Regions from separate parts of the Streptomyces sp. NPDC001222 genome, predicted to be linked through region 1. Evidence: riboswitches for the same ligand, from Rfam matches in the RefSeq annotation. Region 1 holds a riboswitch; each other region holds the start of a gene.

Evidence for each region. Region 1 has a riboswitch for cyclic di-AMP ahead of ACFY2Z_RS25855 (transglycosylase family protein). Riboswitches for the same ligand answer to the same signal wherever they lie in the genome.
Region 2: it holds a riboswitch for cyclic di-AMP, as region 1 does, so the genes downstream of both, ACFY2Z_RS34910 (M23 family metallopeptidase) here and ACFY2Z_RS25855 (transglycosylase family protein) in region 1, are expected to answer to the same signal.
Region 3: it holds a riboswitch for cyclic di-AMP, as region 1 does, so the genes downstream of both, ACFY2Z_RS06020 (NlpC/P60 family protein) here and ACFY2Z_RS25855 (transglycosylase family protein) in region 1, are expected to answer to the same signal.
Region 4: it holds a riboswitch for cyclic di-AMP, as region 1 does, so the genes downstream of both, ACFY2Z_RS05075 (M23 family metallopeptidase) here and ACFY2Z_RS25855 (transglycosylase family protein) in region 1, are expected to answer to the same signal.

What each region holds. Positions count from the first base shown of each region.
Region 1 covers NZ_JBIAXT010000021.1:67,770-69,962, forward strand. Annotated here, with positions in the region: gene ACFY2Z_RS25850 (transglycosylase family protein) at 1-890, shown strand, start outside; cyclic di-AMP (ydaO/yuaA leader) riboswitch at 1,101-1,268, shown strand; gene ACFY2Z_RS25855 (transglycosylase family protein) at 1,273-1,968, shown strand.
Region 2 covers NZ_JBIAXT010000037.1:63,059-65,251, forward strand. Annotated here, with positions in the region: gene ACFY2Z_RS34905 (PP2C family protein-serine/threonine phosphatase) at 1-565, shown strand, start outside; cyclic di-AMP (ydaO/yuaA leader) riboswitch at 832-988, shown strand; gene ACFY2Z_RS34910 (M23 family metallopeptidase) at 1,000-2,013, shown strand.
Region 3 covers NZ_JBIAXT010000003.1:62,080-64,272, forward strand. Annotated here, with positions in the region: gene ACFY2Z_RS06020 (NlpC/P60 family protein) at 1-1,127, opposite strand, end outside; cyclic di-AMP (ydaO/yuaA leader) riboswitch at 1,136-1,305, opposite strand; gene pcrA (DNA helicase PcrA) at 1,558-2,193, shown strand, end outside.
Region 4 covers NZ_JBIAXT010000002.1:448,929-451,121, reverse strand. Annotated here, with positions in the region: gene ACFY2Z_RS05080 (M16 family metallopeptidase) at 1-917, shown strand, start outside; cyclic di-AMP (ydaO/yuaA leader) riboswitch at 1,142-1,354, shown strand; gene ACFY2Z_RS05075 (M23 family metallopeptidase) at 1,367-2,119, shown strand.

The sequences.
Region 1 (2,193 bases):
AGGACTGGGACAAGTACGGCGGCCTCGAGTTCGCCACCAGTCCCGACCAGGCGAGCCGCTCCCAGCAGATCGCCGTCGCCGAGAAGATCCTGGACAAGCGCGGCGCTCTCGCGTGGGGTACCTGCGGCGTGGCCGCCGGCCTGGGTCAGGACTCGGCCACCGCGGACGTCGACACGGGCGTGGGCGACCACCCCTCCGGCGGCGGCGCCGTCTTCTTCTCGGACACCGGGGTGGGCTTCGGGTCGCCCGATACGCACGACGCATCCCAGTCGTCCAAGTCGCACCACTCGTCGGGAGCGTCGGACTCGGCCAAGCCGTCGGACTCGTCGGGCTCGTCCGACTCGCCGTCGACGTCGCCTTCGTCGTCTCCGTCTTCCTCCGGGTCCCCGTCGTCCCCCTCCGCTCCCTCCTCGTCCGACTCCGGCTCCCCCTCGTCCTCGCCGTCCTCCCCGTCGTCCTCGACGGCGACGGACGGCTCGACCGGGGGCAACGAGGACGACAACGGATCGGACGACCTGCTCGGCACGCTCTCGGCCACGACGAAGAGCGACGAGTCGGACAAGGTCGCGCAGAACGGGGCGTCTTCGGCCTCGGGTGCCGGCCGCCACCGTGGCGACAGCGCCGACGAGGGCGACACGGACGGCCGCAGCGGCGAGTCGGCCGGCCGTCATGCCTCGCGCGGCTCCGCCGCCGGGCGCGAGACCGCCGACGACTCGTACCTCGTCCGTCTCGGAGACACCCTGTCGAGCATCGCCGACTTCCTTGACCTCAAGGGCGGTTGGCATGCGCTGTACGACGCGAACAAGCAGGAGATCGGCGCCGACCCCAACCACATCATGCCCGGTCTGAGCCTTGTGGTGACGGCTGGACTGTCCGGCGACGAGTCCTGAACAGTCGCTCGAACTGCCGCCTCGACGAAGCTATTTCACGCCCCGCTTCGCGCTGAATGTCCGGTTTGGCGAGAGTGAGATATGAGTCTCATAAGCCCTGATCGTCTTTGAAATTCGGCGCGTCGCCTGCTTACGGTCGTGACCGCTCGCCACAGCGGGCCCCGACGGTCGCAACGCCGAATCCTGCCAGCGGCCGTACGGGAACAGTCGACGCTTCCAGCGCCGTAGGCAGGAGCGGGGGACCCAAGGTAAGTGCCGCGCCCGGGAGTTGACCGGGTGCGGCTAGGGGTGGAGCCGTGCGCCGGGGAGGCGCGCGGCCGGGCAACTCAACCGGCCCGAACCCGACAGCTCACCTCGCAGGCGTCGGTGAGGGGATCGAACCATGCTGTGTTCCGGCAAGGGAAAGCACCGCCGTCCGTCCAAGGCCGTCCGCGCCATCGCGCTCGCCGGTGTCGCCGGCGCCGCCGTCGCCGGCCCGCTGATGGCGGCCGGCAGCGCCTCCGCCGCCACCGCCTCCCAGTGGGACGCCGTCGCGCAGTGCGAGTCCGGCGGCAACTGGTCCATCAACACGGGCAACGGCTTCTACGGTGGCCTGCAGTTCACCAACTCGACCTGGGCCGCCTACGGCGGCACCGCCTACGCCGCGCGCGCCGACCTGGCCTCCAAGGGCCAGCAGATCGCCGTCGCCGAGAAGGTCCTCGCGGGTCAGGGCAAGGGCGCGTGGCCGGTGTGCGGCACCGGTCTGACCAGTGCCCCCTACAACGGCGGCGCGGCCTCCACGGGCAGCTCCACCGGCTCCGGCAACTCCGTGAAGAGCACCACCACCCGCTCGACCGAGCCGCAGGCGGCCAATCGTTCCGCGCAGCGTCCGGCCGCCAAGAAGACCGTCACCACCCCGACCGGCAAGAAGGTCAAGAAGGGTGACGGCGAGTACAAGGTGGTCAAGGGCGACACCCTCAGCTCGATCGCCGAGAAGCACCACGTCCAGGGCGGCTGGGAGAAGCTGTTCCAGCTGAACAAGGACATCGTCGAGAACGCCGACCTCATCTACCCGGGCCAGCAGCTGCACCTGAAGTGACAGCTGTGAGGCGGCCGGCCCGCGGCCTCCCCCGGGTCGCGCCCCCCACGGTCGGCGCCCCCTGAGGACGCCCCGTCCCCACGGGCTCCCCGCTCCGATGCGTACACCCCCGAACGCATCGGAGCGGGGCTCTTCGCTTCGGCGTCCCTCCTTCGTCACCCGCCCTTTGTTCCGGGAACGAACAATGTGTACCGTCACCCTGTCCGCGGGACGGTCGGTCGGCTG
Region 2 (2,193 bases), on a different contig from region 1:
GACGGGTGCCGTGGCCGCGGTCGCCGTGGTGATCGGCGCCTTCCGGGAGGCGGCCGAGCAGGAGGCCACGCTGGAGGCCGTCGCCCGGCGCCTGGAGCGGGCGCTGTCGCGCGAGGGCATCCGCCGGGACGGCCCCGACAGCGACGAGGAGTTCACCACCGCGGTCCTCGCGGAGATCCCGCACGGGGAGGAGGGCGTCGTCCGGATCGTCGACCGGGGGCACCCCGCCCCCCTGCTGCTGCTCCCGGACGGCACCCTGCGCGAACTGGAGGCCCGCGAGCCGGCGCTGCCGCTCGGCATGGGCGATCTCGCCCCTGGGCCCGACGGCGCGGAGAAGTGGGACTTCCCGCCCGGTTCGACGCTGCTCTTCTTCACGGACGGCGTCTCGGAGGCACGGGACGCGCGCGGCGAGTTCTACGACCCGGCCCGCCGCCTCGCCGGGCGGGTTCTGCCCACCCCCGGCGCCGTGCTCGCCGCCGTCACGGAGGACGTCGCCCGCCACACCGGCGGCCAGGCGACGGACGACATGGCGCTGCTCGCCGTGCGCCGGTCCGAGCACCGCTGAACCCGTCGAGGGCCAACCGCCGCTGAACGTCCGGGCGTTGTCACGGTGAGTGAGTGGGCGGCCCGCTTTTGATAACAACTGACGCAGAGTCAGAACCGGTGGTGCGGGTGAGGTGCGGTCAACTCGCCCGTTTTACGCCGATCCTGTCATTAAAGTCCTGGCCAGAAGCGTTAATGATCTGTCCGAACAGCTTGGAATCCGGGCCCGACGTCTATTAACGTTCGATAACGCAGCGCGGTCGTCCCAGCCGTCACCAGAGGCGGCTCCGTGCGCGTGTGCCGAATCCCGCAAGGGAGCCGGGGAACCACCACCTTGGGGTGAATCGAGCGGATATCGCCGTGTGAAAACGGTCGGTATACGCGCGTAGGAGACCTTCCCCTCCGAACCCGTCAGCTAACCCGGTAGGCGAAACGGAAGGAAAGGAGTGCGCCCACGTGGCGTCCAACCGGCCTGCCGAGAGCACCTCGTTCGCCCCGAGCGGCACGCAGACCATCGGGTTCGCGCCCCGCCCCGACGAGGGCCCCTGGGAGGAGTGGAATCCCACCGAGGACTCCGTCCGCCCCGTCCGCGGTCGGCACCGCGTCACCAGGCAGCGCGGCGGCGGACTCGCCCGCAGCTCCACCGTTCTCGGCGTCGGCGTGATGGCCGCGGTCGGCGCGGGTGGCATGGCCACCGCGCAGACCGGCAAGCCGCCGGTGTCCATATCCCTCCCCGACCTCTCCTCGGTCACCCACTCGGCCAAGGAGCTCATCGGCGAGGACACCAGCGCCCCCGAGGGCTCCGCCACCGCCCTGAGCGCCGCCGGTGTGAGCACCACCGACGCCGTCGCGGGCACCAAGGACGCGGGTGAGGCGCTGCGCAGCCGGATCATGCAGCAGGCCGAGTCCCAGCAGGACCGGATCGCCGCGGCGGCCGCACAGGCCGCCCAGGACGCCGCCACGAAGAAGGCCGCCGCAGCGGCGGCCAAGGCCCAGGACACCGCCAGGAAGGCGGTGGCTGCGGAGGTCAAGAAGAAGGCCGAGGCCGCCCGACTGGCGGAACTGGCCAAGCAGTTCACGCTGCCGACCTCCTCGTACACCCTGACCTCGCGCTTCGGTGACGCCGGCGCCATGTGGTCCTCCGGCTACCACACCGGCCTCGACTTCGCCGCCCCCACGGGCACGCTCATCAAGGCCATCCACAGCGGCACCGTCACCCAGGCGGGCTGGGCGGGCTCGTACGGCTACCGCACGGTCCTCACCCTCGACGACGGCACCGAGCTGTGGTTCTGCCACCAGTCGTCGATCAGCGTCAGCGTCGGCCAGAAGGTCTCCACGGGCGACGTCATCGGCCGCGTGGGCGCGACCGGCAACGTCACCGGGCCGCATCTGCACCTGGAGGTCCACCCGGGCGGCGGCAGCGCGATCGACCCGATGGCGTGGCTGCAGAGCAAGGGCGTCAATCCCTGACATCCGGGTCCCCGCCCCGCTTCCCGGCGCGGGTCACCACCTGAACTCCGGCGGTCCTGGCGACATCCCCCCGACGTCAGGGCTGCCGGTCAGGCGCGTGTGCGCCCCTCCCGGCCGGGCCCAGCAGGCCGGAATTCCCCCATGCGGACAGCTTCGACCGGAATAAGATCTTCCGGATCG
Region 3 (2,193 bases), on a different contig from region 1:
ACATAGGCGCCCGGCTTGGGGGCGTGGATCATCATGCCGTTGCCGATGTACACGCCGACATGGCTGATGTCGTCGTAGAAGAAGATCAGGTCGCCCGGCCGGGCGTCGGCGAGCGGCACCGTCGTGCCGACGTTCACCTGGTCGTACGTGGTGCGCGGAAGTGCGACCCCGGCGGCCTTCCACGCGGCCTGGGTCAGGCCCGAGCAGTCGTACGACCCGGGGCCGGTCGCGCCCCACACATACGGCTTGCCGATCTGCGCGCGGGCGAAGGCGAGGGCCTTGTCCGCCTTCGTGGCGTACGCGGAGTCCGTCGCGGTGGACCCCGAGGAGGGGGCCGCGGTGGAGGACCCCGTGGAGCCGCTCGAGGTGCTCGACGACGACTGCTGCTGGGCCGCCTTCAGCTCGGCCGCCCTCTGCTGGGCCGCCTGCTGCCGGGCCAGCGCCTCCGCCCGGCGCTGGGCCTCCTCCTGCTTCTTCTTCTCGAGCGCGGCGAGCCGCGCCTTCTCCTGGGCGTTCAGGTCGGACAGCAGCCGGCGTGCGGCGGAGAGCTTGTTCTGGACGTCCGTCTTGGCCGTCCGCAGGGCCGTCTGCGACTCGTCGAGCGTCCGGAGGCTGTCGGTGGCCTCCTGCCGCTTCTTCATCGTGGCGGCCTGGGCGGTGGCGTACTGGTCGATCGCTTCCTTCTGACGGCCGGTGAGCCGGCTCATCAGCTGCGTCTGGTCGAAGTAGTCCTGGGGGTTGTCGGCAAGCAGGAAGGTGGCCGTGTCGGGGGCCGCCTCCCCGGTCCGGTACTGCGCGGCCGCGAACGAACCCAGTTCCTCACGCGCGTCGTTGAGCTTCTGCGTGCGCTGGGCGACGTCGTCGAGGAGCCTGTCGACGTGCCTGCGCTGCTCGGTCGATCGCTCCTTGGCGGCGTCGTACTTCTCGGTGGCCGACTCCGCCTGGCGGTAGAGGTCGTCGACCTTCTTCTCGACCTCCTCGATGCTGGGTCTGCCGTCGGCGGAGGGCGCGGCCTGGGCCGTCTGCGAGAGCAGCGCCACGGAGGTCAGGGCCGCCGTCGCGAGGGCGGGGGTGCGGATGCCCGCGATGCGTGGGCCCGAGGGGCGGGACTTGCGGTGCGGCGCCATGAAAGGCGTCTCCTTCCGTACACCGCCTACCGGGTTAGCTGTCGGGTTCGGGCGGGTGGTTCGGAAGGTGTGTGCCCTACGGCCAAGTCCCCCAGGACGCGTGGCCGATTCACCCCAGGTCGGGTGGGTCCCCGGCTCCGGCTGCCGCAGGGCGCACCGGACTCGGCGGAGGCCGCGCGACCCGGCGACGTTCGCCGGTGGGGGTCGTGCGGCCCGCCCGGCACGCTAGCCAACTGGTGTGGCTCCTGTGAAGGTTGATGCGTAATATGCCCGATACATTTCCGTGATCTTGGCTACAGCTACTTGCTTCGGGCGCGTACCGTGAGCAGGCAGGCCCGGACGGTGACGTGTGAGGCGCGGGGCCGGTCCGGGCGTGGAGTTTCCGGGACGGCGGCCGGTTGTCGGTGGGGCGCCCTAGACTCGGAGAGCGATGAGCAGCCTCTTTGACGACAGCTTCCTGGCGGATCTCCAGGCCGGTTCGGCCCCGGAGGAGGAGCCCCCGCCGCCCGACGAACACGCTCCGGAGTCGGTCCCGGACGATCTGTTCGGCGGGCACTTCGACGTGCCGCCGGCCCGGGACACCCACTACCGCGACGGCGCGCCCCGCCCGGTCCTCGACCCCCGCGCCCTGGTCGAGGGGCTGAACGAGAACCAGCGCGCGGCGGTCGCGCACGCCGGCTCCCCCCTGCTCATCGTCGCCGGCGCCGGTTCCGGCAAGACCCGGGTGCTCACCCACCGCATCGCCTATCTGCTGGCCGAGCGGGGCGTGCATCCCGGCCAGATCCTCGCGATCACCTTCACCAACAAGGCCGCGGGCGAGATGAAGGAGCGCGTCGAGCAGCTCGTCGGCCCGCGCGCGAACGCGATGTGGGTGATGACCTTCCACAGCGCGTGCGTCCGCATCCTGCGCCGCGAGAGCAAGAAGCTCGGCTTCACGTCCTCCTTCTCGATCTACGACGCCGCCGACAGCAAGCGGCTGATGGCGCTCGTCTGCCGCGACCTGGACCTCGACCCCAAGCGATTCCCGCCCAAGTCGTTCAGCGCCAAGATCTCCAACCTGAAGAAC
Region 4 (2,193 bases), on a different contig from region 1:
CGGCCCGCCGCGCCGCCAAGGAGCTCTCCAAGGAGCTGTTCCCGGCGACCTCGCGGATGTCGCGACCGCGTCAGGGCACCGAGGAGACGGTCGAGGCCATCGACGCGGCCGCCGTCCGCCGGTTCTACGAGCGGTATGTGCGGCCCTCCACTGCCACCGCCGTCGTGGTCGGCGACCTCACCGGCGTCGACCTCGACGCGCTCCTCGGCGACACCCTCGGGGCCTGGACGGGGGAGCCCGCCAAGCCGCGCCCCGTGCCCCCGGTGACCGCCGACGACAACGGCCGCGTGGTCATCGTGGACCGCCCCGGGGCCGTCCAGACGCAGCTGCTCATCGGCCGCGTCGGCGCGGACCGCCACGACCGGGTGTGGCCCGCACAGGTGCTCGGCACGTACTGCCTCGGCGGCACCCTCACCTCCCGTCTGGACCGCGTCCTGCGGGAGGAGAAGGGCTACACCTACGGTGTGCGGGCGTTCGGCCAGGTGCTGCGCTCCGCGCCTGACGGCACCGGCGCCGCGATGCTCGCCATCAGCGGCTCCGTCGACACGCCGAACACCGGCCCGGCGCTGGACGACCTCTGGAAGGTGCTGCGCACCCTCGCCGCCGAGGGGCTGACGGACGCCGAGCGCGATGTCGCCGTGCAGAACCTGGTGGGTGTGGCGCCGCTCAAGTTCGAGACCGCGGCGGCCGTCGCGAGCACGCTCGCCGACCAGGTCGAGCAGCATCTGCCGGACGACTACCAGTCGACGCTCTATCAGCGGCTCGCCGCCACAGGCACGGTCGAGGCCACGGCCGCCGTCGTGAACGCCTTCCCGGTGGACCGTCTGGTGACCGTCCTGGTCGGTGACGCCACGCAGATCGAGGAGCCCGTCAAGGCGCTCGGCATCGGCGAAGTGCACGTCGTGCGGGCCGAGTAGACGCTCCTCGTACGCGTCCGGAACGGCGACGCTCCGAAGGGGCCCTGGTGACGTCCTCCGTCACCAGGGCCCTGCTCTTTGGGTTTTGTCCGTATTGCCATAGAGGCTGCCCCTCTGCCCTGTGGGATGCGCTACAAACCCCATGCTCGGTTTGCCGGGGGACGGAGGGCCCTTCTAGCGTCTGTCGGGCTGTCCGTCAGGCAGTGCGCCGCACCCGCGGCACCGGACAGTCATCGCCGAGTCCCCGTACGGCGCGAGCCAGGGGAGCCGGGGACCCACCTTCTCTCGCCGCCCGCGCGGCCGGAGGGGCCCACTCTCGTCGCCTTCGCGCCGGGAAGGGCCCACGCAGTCCCTGGGGTGAATCGGGCGCCAGCCCGTAGGAGACCTTCCTGCTCCGAACCCGTCAGCTAACCCGGTAGGCGAGAGGGAAGGAAAGGACCAGCCACTTCATGGCGTTCACCTGCGCCACCGGGAAGCACCGCCGTCCGAGCCGAATGCAGCGTACGGCCACGAACGCGGTGGGCGTCGCGGCGCTCACCACCACCGGGGCCATCGGCACCCTGGCAGCCCCGGCCTTCGCCGCCGGGCACCCCGTCGAGGAGACGGGACTCATGCAGGCCGTCACCCTCGGCGACTCGGTCGCGGAGAAGATCGGCGCTCAGGCCGCCGCCCAGAAGCAGGCCGCCGACCAGAAGAAGGCGGCCGAGGCCGCGCGCCGGGAGGCCGCGGAGAAGGCGCGCAAGGAGCACGAGGCCAAGGTCCGCGCCGCCCGCGAGGCCGAGCGCGAGCGCCTGAACGCGTTCGTGGCGCCGATCTACCACTCGTACGTCTCCACCGGCTACAAGGCCGGCGGCTCCCTGTGGTCCTCCGGCGCCCACACCGGCATCGACTTCCACGCCGCCACGGGCACGCCCGTCCACGCGGTCGGCTCGGGCACCGTCGTGGAGACCGGCTGGGGCGGCGCGTACGGCAACCAGATCGTCATCAGGATGAACGACGGCACCTACACGCAGTACGGCCATCTCTCGTCCATCGGCGTCCAGCTGGGCCAGCACGTCACCCCCGGGCAGCAGATCGCCCTCTCCGGGGCCACTGGCAACACGACCGGGCCGCACCTCCACTTCGAGGCGCGCACCACCCAGGAGTACGGCTCGGACATGGACCCGGTCGCCTACCTCAGGTCACACGGCGTGAACGTCTGAGCGTCGGCCGCCCCAAGGCGCCGCTGACGTGATGGCCCCGGCTCCTCGGCCGGGGCCTTCGTCGTTTCGAACTC